3 regions of the Brevibacillus sp. NSP2.1 genome follow, and region 3 is predicted to be linked to each of the others. Evidence: riboswitches for the same ligand, from Rfam matches in the RefSeq annotation. Region 3 holds a riboswitch; each other region holds the start of a gene.
The links. Region 3 has a riboswitch for lysine ahead of dapD (2,3,4,5-tetrahydropyridine-2,6-dicarboxylate N-acetyltransferase). Riboswitches for the same ligand answer to the same signal wherever they lie in the genome.
Positions count from the first base shown of each region.

Region 1 (4,008 bases), 2.5 Mb from region 3:
TCGGCCAGAGACTGTTTGCCGAATTTGCGCAGGAGCCAGCCTGCACGAGCAAGCAAGCGATGAACGAACGTTTTCACGCCTTAAATCCGTAAGCAGAAGAGCTGCTCCGGCACGGCTTGGCGGAGCGCTTTCCCGCGTATCGCTGGTCCGATGCAGAATTTGATGCCTCCCTGCAAAAACAGCCGGAATACTCGACCCCGTACTGGATTTGCGATGCCATCGACGGAGCCGTCCACTTTTTGCAAGGCATGCCGATGTGGGCCGTCTCTCTCTGCCTCGTCCGCGACGGTCAGACGGCCGTTTCCTTTGTGTACGACCCTTGCCGGGATGAGATGTTTACTGCCATTGCAAGACAGGGCGCTTTTTTTGAATGGCAGCAAAATTAGCGTCTCGGCCAAAACAGCGCTGTCCGAATCCGTCCTGGGCACGCTGTTTGCGTCCTCGGAACCGATGAATCTCTCCGTCGGCAAGCTTACGGCCGATTCCTTACTTTTTCTCCTTTTGCCGCTCCCGAAAACGGCGCACCTTCATGAGATTGCCGCACATTTTGTCATCGCACCAGCGGCGTACCCGATTGCGGCTTTCATCGTAAAACACCCATCGGCAGTCCTCGTTGTCGCAAATCTTGATGCGCTGCACGTGCTCAGGAAGCAGCAGCGTGGCAAAGGAAGCCGCGATGCGGGCCATCACCAGCTCCCAGCCGCTGGAGGCGCTGACCAGCTCCTGCTCATACCCGCTCTCCTTGCCCGCAGAGATGACGCGAACGTGAAAAGGCGCCTTCGCGAGCGTCTGATTCAGCTCCTCCAGTTCCTCCTGCCGCAACGCTTCCCCGCGCACGACCCGCTCCAGCAGACTGCGCATATATTCGCGCAAACGCAACAGCGCCACTGCACTCGCCTCATCAATAGGCAATGGGGCGTGCAAAGCGTATTCCCGCAAAAGCTGCTCCAGCCATTCCTGCTTCGCCAGCCGATTTTCCCTGCGGCCAGACCCGCGCCAATCGCGCCAATCACTGTTTAAAAAATCAATGCACAGCCAGTTCACTCCACTCTTCCCCCATCTGCTTTTCGTTTCTTTTGCTTCTTGTATGCTCAGCCTGTGTATGGTATTCTCTATCCGTAACCAACATAAAATATTTAGGTGGTTACAAGCTGCTTCTTATTGCCATTATAACGTTTCACCAATCTGTTTGACAGACGAGGAGGAACCACATGAATCGGATGGAACTGCTTGTTCACGAATGGGAATGCAGGTCGGCACGGAATTTATCAATACCGCCGAGACGAACGACGACACGTTCCAGCCTTCGGGATCGCCCGACGACGAAGCAGCCTGGCAGGCCACCGTACAGCGGATGGAAACCGTCCATCGCCAAATTCATGAAAAGCTCGTCGCTCTGTCAGACGAAGCGTTCGACCAGCCGCTTCCGAGCATCCCTGCCGGGCAAAGCGTGATGAGCATTATTTTGCACGACGCTTTTCACACAGGGCAAATCGTGCAGATCCGCAAGTTGCAAGGCTCCTGGCCTGCACGCCGATCCTTTTTGTAGCAAAACCGCTCCATGCCAATATTTTGCAGCGCAACTTTTTTCGTTGATAAATAACCGTCAATCTTATATAGTTGATAAATAAATCAATTTCATACATGTTATCCTCATCATTCACGGTGAGGGTAGAGGTCGCGGCTTTTATGTCATCCTGTACGAGATTCAGAAGAAATCAATGACTCCAGGAAAGGGAAAAGCCGCCGAAGCTCATGGCGTATCTCTGTGCGCATGGGCTGGGGCTGTACCCGAAAGGGACAGAACTGTCACGTTTGCTTGCCGGGCAAACGTGGTGTGCTATCTTCAGTGAAGGCTTGGTGGGGATTGGATCATACCGCCCTGTGCCGTTTTTTGGCTATTGGCGGTTTTTTCGTTTCCGACCGACCTTCTCAAATTTTTAGAAAGGTCGTGCAAGCAGCATATGTCACAGAATCAACTGCAACGTGGTTTGAAAGCCCGCCATCTGACGATGATCGCCATCGGCGGCTCCATCGGGACGGGCCTGTTCCTGGCAAGTGGAGGCTCGATTCACGAGGCCGGACCGGGCGGAGCCTTGGTCGCCTACATCGCCATCAGCATCATGGTTTACTTTTTGATGACCAGCCTGGGGGAAATGGCTGCCTTCATGCCTGTATCCGGCTCGTTTTCTACGTACGCCACCAAATTCGTCGATCCGTCCCTCGGCTTTGCGCTGGGCTGGAATTACTGGTACAACTGGGCGATTACGATTGCCGTCGAGCTATCTGCCGCGGCGCTGATTATGAAATACTGGTTCCCGGATACTCCCGCCATTTTGTGGAGTACCCTGTTCCTCTGCCTGATGGTTGCTCTGAATTTGTTGTCTGTCAAAAGCTACGGCGAATCCGAATACTGGTTTGCCTTGATTAAAGTCATGACGGTCATCGTCTTTATCGTGATCGGTGTCCTGATGATTTTCGGCATCATGGGCGGCGAAGCAGTCGGCTTCCAAAACTTCACCAAAGGCGACGCGCCATTCAACGGCGGCTTCATGGCCCTTCTCGGTGTGTTCATGATTGCCGGGTTCTCGTTCCAGGGAACTGAGCTGGTCGGTGTGGCCGCCGGGGAGAGCGAAGACCCTGCCCGCAACATCCCGAAAGCGATTCGCCAGATTTTTTGGCGCATCTTGCTGTTCTATATTTTCGCGATCCTGATTATCGGGCTGCTCGTACCGTACGACAATCCGAATCTAATTAGCGGAGATATTACGGATATTGCCATCAGTCCGTTTACGATCGTGTTTGAAAAAGCAGGCTTTGCCTTTGCCGCCTCCGTAATGAACGCAGTAATCCTCACGTCCGTTCTGTCAGCCGGGAACTCGGGCATGTACGCATCCACCCGTATGCTGTGGACGCTGGCGAAGGAAGGCAAAGCGCCCAAATGGTTTGCCAAAGTGACGCGCAATGGCGTTCCCGTCAATGCCCTCATCATGACAGCGGCCATCGGTGCCCTGGCGTTTTTGTCCTCGCTGTTCGGCGATGGCGAAGTGTACGTGTGGCTGCTGAACGCCTCCGGTATGTCTGGCTTCATCGCCTGGCTCGGCATCGCCGTCAGCCACTATCGCTTCCGCAAAGCTTACTTGGCGCAAGGCCGCGATCTGCGCAATTTGCCGTACCGGGCGAAGCTGTTCCCGTTTGGCCCGATCTTCGCCTTCATCATTTGCTGCATCGTCATCATCGGCCAAAACTACTCCGCGTTCATCGGCGGAGAAATCGACTGGAACGGCGTTTTCGTCTCCTACATCGGACTGCCGCTGTTTTTGATCGTCTGGCTGGTTTACAAATACACGAAAAAAAGCAAGCTGGTACCACTGAACAAAGTCGATCTCAGCATGGACGAAAAATAAAAATAGCGTTGCAACAACTCTCTACAAGATTCCCTCGTCGCAGGGAATCTTTTTTTTGGCGCAAACTATATTTCCTATCACATTTTCATATTTCGTATTGACGAATAACGCATGGAAATATATACTGTTCATGAAATTTGATAATGATAATCGTTATCATTATATTTTCTTACTTTTTATAGGAGGTAGCATAATGAAATCCAGGTTGTCCAAGCACATTTACAGCACCACGCTGGTTGCCGCGCTGTTGGCAGGCAATGCTCATCTCGCTCTGGCGGAAGAACCTCTCGTCGCAGCAGCGGAACAGACCCAAATCGTTCCCTTGTCCCTCGACCATGCCGTAGAGCAGGCACTGAAAAACGACGTTGATCTGGAACTGCTGCGGCTGACGTATGACAACACCCGCTACGAAACCCTCATGACGCTGCGCGATAAGGCCGCCATCAAGAAAGATGACATCAATACTCTGGATGAAGCAAAGAAAAAATACGAAGAAACAGCCAAGGCGCAAAAAACATTGCTCGTAGACGAGGCATCCTATAACGCTTCGAAAATCAGCTTGCAAATGCAAGTACAAAAAGCGTACTTTGAAGCGCGGGCG
Region 1 is NZ_CP048274.1:4,547,790-4,551,797, forward strand. Features, by position in the region: gene M655_RS22030 (hypothetical protein) at 1-92, shown strand, start outside; gene M655_RS22035 (inositol monophosphatase family protein) at 117-386, shown strand; gene M655_RS22040 (CGNR zinc finger domain-containing protein) at 487-1,044, opposite strand; gene M655_RS22045 (DinB family protein) at 1,241-1,549, shown strand; lysine riboswitch at 1,665-1,851, shown strand; gene M655_RS22050 (amino acid permease) at 1,965-3,407, shown strand; gene M655_RS22055 (TolC family protein) at 3,601-4,008, shown strand, end outside.
Region 1: another riboswitch for lysine. It lies ahead of M655_RS22050 (amino acid permease); the one in region 3 lies ahead of dapD (2,3,4,5-tetrahydropyridine-2,6-dicarboxylate N-acetyltransferase).

Region 2 (4,008 bases), 2.0 Mb from region 3:
GGCTGTCAAGTGGAACAGCAGGAAGAGCCCGATCGGAAACAAACCAAGAAGTGAGTGCAGCTTGTGACTGAGAAAGCTATGGCCTTTCGCCATACAATGGTCCCCCTTTCAGTGTATGTAGCGCTCTTTTATGGACCTTTCTCCCATATCCTAACCCATTGCCTGACCCATTAGACATGCCAAAAAACCGTTAGCTCTCTCCACGCCTAACTTTGTCGGAATGTGTCAAAATACGAAAAAAAGTTGGGCAAAACTTTGACCAAATCCAATTGTACTCTTGTCGACACATAGCGTCAAGACAATCAGTAGACTAAATACATTGATAGAATAACTTTGTTTAGTTTCACTATTTTTTCTCTTAATCGGTCATGAAGCAAGCCTCCCTCTCATAATCTAGTACAGACAGGAGGGAAGCGAGATGAAAGATACCGATCAGTTGGCAGCCCTGTTGCCGCCCCACACGATTCCGGTGGCCGAACGCATGCACATGCCTTATCTCGGCTACCATCTGCTCCGCGAAACATTGACGAACGCCTTATTGGGAGACAGCGAAAGCCCGATATTGTACTGGCTGGGCAAAGACATCGGCCGGAAAATTCCGGTTCAGTCTTCCACGGGCCCGATTCTCCCTTTTATCCGCCTTGGGCTGGGACAGCTCGATCTCGTGGAAGAAACGGCAGACGCGATCGTCTACAAGCTCTCGCACACTATCTACAACTACCAAACGCCCGAGCGGCTCAGCCGCGCCTTGTCACTGGAAGCCGGAATCATCGCCGGCAGCATCGAGCAGTGGAAGGGCAAGGACACGTCCGCACAACTGGAGATCGAAAGCTCGTCCCGCATTCTTATCAAGGTGCGGACGCAAAAATAAACAAGCCGTTCGCCTTTGTGCGGGATACTGCCATACTTTTGTCATTGCAAAAGGCAGCGGGAACCCGCACTCGCGAATCATTCAAAAAGATGCCCCCTCTGCCAGCGGGCGAGGGAGCATTTGCTTCTTATAAGCCGTGCACGACTGCTGTTTCCGCCACATCAAGTCCGTATGCCGTATGCAGGCTGCGAACGGCAAGCTCGGTTTGGCCAGCAGGAATAACGCAGGACACTTTGATGTCCGACGTCGAAACCATTTTAATAGAAATTTCTTTTTCAGCCAAAACGCGGAACATCTCAGCGGCAACCCCCGGATTGTTCACCATGCCGGAGCCGACGATGGACACTTTGGTCAAGTTTTGCTCGAAGTCGACTTTTTCGAAGCCCAGCTCCGCTTTGTTGTTTTCCAGCGTATCCAGCGCCTTTTTCAAGTCATCTGCCGCGACCGTAAACGAAATGTTCGTGACAGCGGCATCGTAGGAGCTTTGAATGATGATGTCGACGTTCACCTGGTTGTCTGCGAGTGTATTGAACAGGCGGGAAAGAGTCCCCACCTTTGCAGGCATCCCGACAACCGTAACTTTGGCGACATCTTCGTCATGCGCGACTCCACTTACTACTCTTCCTGTTTCCATGTTGGCAACCTCCTCAACGTACGTACCCTCTTCGGCAGTAAAGCTGGAGCGGACCACCAGCCGTACCTTGTATTTTTTCGCAGCCTCCACCGAACGCGGATGCAGGACGCCTGCGCCGAGATTGGCAAGCTCCAGCATTTCATCATACGAGATCGTATTCAGCTTGCTTGCTGCCGGCACCATGCGCGGGTCGGCCGTGTAAACGCCAGAAACGTCTGTAAAAATCTCGCATTTGTCAGCATTCAGGCTGGCTGCCAGCGTAACCGCCGATGTATCCGATCCACCGCGGCCGAGCGTTGTAATTTCTCCTTCGTCGCTAAGACCTTGGAACCCTGCCACAATCACGACGCGGCCTCGACCGAGCTCCGCCTGAATGCGCTGTGGATCAATTTGCTTGATCCGCGCCCGGCCGTGGATCGCTTCTGTCGTCACTCCGGCCTGCCAGCCAGTCAAAGAAATGGCATCGTAGCCTTTGGAATGCAAGGCCATCGCGAGCAATGCGATCGATACTTGCTCCCCCGTGGTCAGCAGCATATCCATTTCACGCTCGGAAGGGTAGGCGCTGATCTGTTTGGCCATATCTACCAGGACGTCGGTAGATTTGCCCATCGCAGACACGACGACTACCAGGTCATGCCCTTCTTCTTTGTAGCTGATAATTCGGTCCGCAACTCGTAAAATTCGCTCAATAGTCCCTACAGAGGTGCCTCCGTATTTCTGCACGATCAACCCCATGCGGCTTCTCTCCCTTTTCTCATATCCAATGTTTGTAGAATGTATCGTTTTCTCTCGTTTTATTAGCTTGTTTTCGCTTGTTCGTTTATGGAAAATTTTACCTGTCACTTTATAAAAAAGGCACCGACAAGGAATAAGTACCTGCCGCTGCCTACTGTTTCGACATACCGGTTCCTCCCTCCCAATACACGCGGACAATGCAGCACATGACAGGACAACACCTATCACCGCTCACATTGACACACCGTGAGATAGCACTCCATCTGACGCCGGTTAAGAGCCAGATGACAGTCCTGCACTTGTTCAATGCAGACCCAGCATGGAGAACTACGGGTTTTCCTCCACACTTCGGCGAATTCCCCTTTCCCGCTCCCTTCACAGATACCCGATCTCAGGGTGGTACTCTTGGTTTTCGCGCCTCTACCTCACTTCATAAGGGAAGTGAGGCTAACTATTCTGTTTGAAACGCATTATATCACGGGAATCCGAACGGTTCAATTGCTTTTTGAAAAAAACGTTACGATTCCAGCTTGCGCAAATGGGCGATAATCTGCTTCGCCAGCTTGTCGCCGATCCCCAACTGCCGGAAATCCTCCACCGTCGCCTCGCGCATTTTTTTCAGCGAGCCAAAATGGGTAAACAACAGCTTGCGCCGCTTTTCGCCGATGCCCGGTATTTCGTCGAGCTGGGAGGAGAGCATCGTCTTCGTCCGGGATTGTCGGTGAAACGTAATCGCAAACCGGTGCACCTCGTCCTGAATGCGCTGCAGCAAGTAAAACTCGTAGCTGTCCCGCTTCAGATTCACCGGCTCCGGCGGATCGCCGTACATCAACTGCGCGGTTTTGTGCTTTTCGTCTTTGGCCAGGCCGCAGACCGGGATGTACAGCCCCAGCTCGTTTTCCAGCACGTCCATGGCGGCGCTGATCTGCCCTTTGCCCCCGTCGATGACGATCAGATCGGGCAGCGGCTGGTTTTCCTTCAGCAAGCGCGAATACCGTCTGCGGATTACCTCGCGCATGGAGCCGTAATCGTCCGGCCCTTCGACTGTCTTGATCTTGAACTTGCGGTATTCCTTTTTGTCCGGACGGCCGTCCGTAAAGACAATCATCGCCGACACAGGCTCGGTTCCTTGGATGTTGGAGTTGTCGAACGCCTCGATCCGGTGCGGGACGCCGATCCCCAGCACATGCCCCAGGTTGTGCACCGCCTGAACGGTCCGCGCGTCGTCCTTGGACATCAGGGCGAACTTTTCCTGCAGGGCGATCCGCGCGTTTTCACAAGCCATCTGTACCAGCTCGCGCTTTTTGCTGCGCTTGGGCGTCAACACCTTGACTCCCAGCCATTCACTCAACAGCTCCGGCTCGCTTTCCTCCGGCAGCAAAATTTCTTTGGGCAGCGCGTTTTGCTTGTCGTAGTAAAACTGGGTGACGTACGACATGAAGTCCTCGCTCTCGTTTCCGTAGTAAGGGAAGGAGGTCGTCTGCCGCTCGATCATCTTGCCCTGGCGCATGTAAAAAATTTGAATGCACATCCAGCCTTTTTCCACGGCAAAGCCGATAATGTCGCGGTCAACCGTATCGGTGAACGTAATTTTCTGCTTCTCCATCACCGCTTCGATGCTCTTGATCTGATCGCGGAACTCCTTGGCCCGCTCAAACTCCATCGCCTCTGCGGCCTGGAGCATTTTTTCCGTGAGCTGCTGCTTCATCTGCTCGTGTCCGCCGTCGAGGAAGCGGCTGATCTCATCTACCAGTCGCTGGTTTTCTTC
Region 2 is NZ_CP048274.1:3,997,100-4,001,107, forward strand. Features, by position in the region: gene M655_RS19360 (succinate dehydrogenase cytochrome b558 subunit) at 1-93, opposite strand, end outside; gene M655_RS19365 (DUF2507 domain-containing protein) at 419-871, shown strand; gene M655_RS19370 (aspartate kinase) at 999-2,240, opposite strand; lysine riboswitch at 2,485-2,671, opposite strand; gene uvrC (excinuclease ABC subunit UvrC) at 2,758-4,008, opposite strand, start outside.
Region 2: another riboswitch for lysine. It lies ahead of M655_RS19370 (aspartate kinase); the one in region 3 lies ahead of dapD (2,3,4,5-tetrahydropyridine-2,6-dicarboxylate N-acetyltransferase).

Region 3 (4,008 bases):
CGGCTGCTCCACAAAATGCGTCACAAGCCCGAGCGCGATAGCCATGTGCATGTCGTGTCCGCACGCGTGCATGTAGCCTTCGTGCAGCGAGCGAAACGGATACGACGTCTCTTCTGCAATCGGCAAGCCGTCCATGTCCGTGCGCCAGGCGATCGTGCGCTTTGGATTCGTCCCCTCGATCCGGACCAAAATCCCGGTGCGCCACGTCTTGATCTGCATGCGCTCCTGCGGGAGACGCTCCAAGTAATCGAGCAAATACTTTTGCGTCTTCACCTCGGCAAAGCCCGGCTCCGGAATTTGGTGCAGGTCGCGCCGAATCTGGGTAAACAGCGATGTCGCCATCGTTTACGCCTCCCCTTTGGCCCCGTGCCGCACAGCGAGTTCCGCTGCAAAGCTGTCCAGGAAAAGGTCGACGTCTTCTTTGGTCAAGGTGAGCGGCGGCAGCAGACGCACGATTGTCTTTTGCGTCACGTCCACGAGAATGCCGCGATCAAGCAATGCCTGCTGCAAACGGCTGACCTCTTCCGGTGCGGCGCTGAGCGGGATGCCGACCATCATGCCTTTGCCGCGGAGCGCCTGCAACTGTTCCGGGAGACGCGCGCGCAGCGATTCGAGGCCCGCCCACAAGTACGCGATCACTTCGTCCACGCTTGCCGCAAAAGCAGGATCGAGCAGCTCATCCAGCACCACGTTGCCGAGAGCCGCCGAAAGCGGCGACGGCGCAAAGGTCGTCCCGTGGTCGCCCGGCTTGAACTGGTTCATCAGCTTCGTTCCGGCAATCACGCCACCGAGCGGAAGCCCTCCGCCTACGCCTTTGGCAAACAAGATCAAATCCGGCGTCACGCCTGCGTGCTGGTAGGCAAACAGCTTACCAGTGCGTCCCATGCCTGTCTGGATTTCGTCCATGGCAAACAGCATGCCTTCCTCCTGGCAAATCGCCGCCACTTCGCGCAAAAACGGCTCCGACAGCGGCACGACCCCTCCAGAGCCGAGCACAGGCTCCATCAGGACAGCGGCCGGCTTCGCGTCGCGGCAAATCGCCCGCAAGCCGTCCGCATCCTCAGGGTCTAGCTCGTACACCGGAAAGTCCGGCTGCGGAAAATCCTGATACACATGGGCCTGTCTGGTCAGCCGCACCGCGCCCAATGTTCTGCCGTGAAAGCTGTTGCGGAGCACGACAATCCCTTCGCGCCCGGCCCCTTCTGCCTTCGTCCATTTGTGGATCATTTTGATCGCGGCTTCGGTCGCTTCCGCACCGGAATTTGTGAAAAACACTTTTCCCGGGATCGTCTGCTCCACCAGCCGCTGGGCCAACCGGATTGCCGGCTGGTTCAAAAATACGTTGGAAATGTGCAGGAAGCGCTCGCCCTGTTCGCGCAGCGCCTGGACGATCCGCGGATGGGAGTGGCCGAGCACATTGACGGCCAGCCCCGTAAACAAATCCAAATACTTTTTGCCCGCTGTGTCGTACAGGTAGTTGCCTTCCCCTTTTTCGATCGCGATCGGCAAGCGTTTGTAGGAAGAGACGATGTATTGTTCATCAAGCGTACGCCAGTCCATGTGAGCTCTCTCCCCTACAGTTGACGTAGCTCCTGCTTGATCTCCGTCTTGGAGCGAGTTTTGTCGTCGATCTGTTTAATCACGCGCGCTGGTGTACCAGCCACCACAACGTATGGCGGCACGTCTTCAATGACGACCGCGCCCGCTGCCACAACCGCGCCTTTTCCTACGCGCACGCCTTCCAGAACCACGGCGTTGGCACCGATTACGACGTCATCTTCCACTACGACTGGCTGCGCGGAAGGCGGCTCGATGACGCCTGCGATGACAGAACCAGCGCCGATATGGCAGTTTTTCCCGATCGTTCCGCGGCCGCCGACGACGACGTTCATGTCGATCATCGTGCCTTCGCCAATCACAGCACCGATGTTGATCGTAGCGCCCATCATGATGACTGCGTTGTTGCCGATCGTCACCTGGTCGCGGATAATCGCGCCTGGCTCGATGCGCGCCTGGATTCCTTTTGTGTCGAGCAACGGAATCGCCGAATTGCGGCGGTCGCTTTCTACTACGTAGTCTTCGATTTTGTCAGCGTTCGCAGCCAGAACCGGCTCGATTTCTTTCCATTCGCCAAACACAACGCCAGTCGTGCCTGTAATGAACGTCTTGGAGCTGGCACCGAAGTCAATGCCCTCCAGATTGCCTTTCACGTATAGTTTCACTGGTGTTTTCTTCTCGCTTTTTTGAATAAACGCGATAATTTCATTGGCATCCATCATGTTCACTGGTACATCCTCCTTTTAATAAAAAGCGTGCCTGTCAACGAGAGCGAACCGCTCCCCTGACTAAAAAAAGCAATGAGTGCATTCGCTATCTCATTGCTTTCCATACTGCCCAAGCAAATCGTAAATAGCGCTCCACAAACAGGCGATTGCCTTTTGTGACAGGATGCTCATTGTTCACGAATCACCCCAGCCGCTGCTATCCGAGGGGAACAGCAACAGCTTCGGCGCTTTAGCCTTTCCCTCTCTTCCCGCCCCCTGGCAGATTACGAAAAGATGTACTCATCTTCGGCGCACCTCTATTTAGACTTCCAATATTATAATTTCATTTTACTCTACCAAAATCAATCACTTGTGGCAACAGCTTTATGGAAAGAAAAATAACTGTTGACAACGAGAATCATTTTCATTATTTTATTTGTGTGAGAATGATTTTCATTATCTTATTTGGAGGGTTTACTTCTTATGAGCCGCATTTTGATGGTGTACGCAAGCATGACAGGAAACACGCAGGAAGTTGCTGAAGCAATTGCCGAAGGGATTCGTTCCACCGGAAAAGACCTGGAGATAAAAGAAGTCATGGATGCCACTGCCAAGGAACTGGAAGACTACGATGCCATTTTGCTCGGTGCCTATACATGGGGCGACGGCGATCTGCCAGACGAGTGCCTGGACTTTTACGAAGAGATGGACGATATTGATTTGAGCGGCAAAAAAGTCGCGGCTTTCGGTTCCTGCGACTCCGCTTACGAGCATGTGGGCGCTGCTGTAGATATTTTGCTGAAAAAAGCGAGCGAGCGCGGAGCGGAAACTCCACTCGAAGGTCTGAAAATCGAGCTGTCTCCTAACGCAAAAGAAGTAGAGATTTGCAAACAGTTTGGCGTTTCCTTCTCCGAGCTGCTCGGCTAAGACTAGCGCCGGAAAAGAAGTTGTCCAAAAAAATCCTTTTCAAGCAAGCGCTGTCATGATAAAATGTCGATCCATCTTTTCTCAAGAAGGAGGATTGATATCATGACGTTACATACGCATACGGTCTACTTGCGACCACTGCAAGCAAATGACGCAGCCGAGCTTCTGAAGCTTCGGCTGCGTAATCATGCCTTCCTGCAACCGTTCGAGCCGCTCCGCTCCGCCGCCTTCCTGACGCTGAGCGGTCAGGAGGCGCAAATTGCGCAAGCGGAGCAAGACTTTGCAGCAGGGACCGCCTTCGCCTTTGGCGTGTTTTTGCGCGACACGGACGAAATGATCGGCCGCGTCGCTCTGTCAAACGTCGTGCGCGGCGCCTGGCAAAACGCGACCATCGGCTACTTCATGGATGAAGCCTGCAACGGCAAAGGCTACACCACTGCGGCCGTACGGCTTGCGCTCGCGTACGCCTTCCAGGAAGCCGGGCTGCACCGGGTACAGGCCGCTGTCATGCCCCGCAATACTCCCTCCATCCGCGTGTTGGAGAAAAACGGCTTTCGCCACGAAGGGTTGTCCTTGCGCTATTTGCAAATCAACGGCGTGTGGGAAGATCACCTCCTATTTGCGATCACGGCAGAGGACTGGAGCTAATCATTCCTCTTTGTTTTGCTCCACGCGCAATCGCTCCAGGATTCGCCGCTTGCGGTACAGCATTCGCCCCGCTTCGGCGACATCCTGGACGGTTGAGCGATTCAAGTACGCCCCAAACAGGATGCCTGCAATCGGCACCATCTGAAACAGCTTTTTCCAGCCAAAATTT
Region 3 is NZ_CP048274.1:2,010,815-2,014,822, reverse strand. Features, by position in the region: gene M655_RS10125 (N-acetyldiaminopimelate deacetylase) at 1-342, opposite strand, end outside; gene M655_RS10120 (aspartate aminotransferase family protein) at 346-1,560, opposite strand; gene dapD (2,3,4,5-tetrahydropyridine-2,6-dicarboxylate N-acetyltransferase) at 1,575-2,285, opposite strand; lysine riboswitch at 2,403-2,592, opposite strand; gene M655_RS10110 (flavodoxin) at 2,748-3,191, shown strand; gene M655_RS10105 (GNAT family N-acetyltransferase) at 3,294-3,839, shown strand; gene M655_RS10100 (EcsC family protein) at 3,840-4,008, opposite strand, start outside.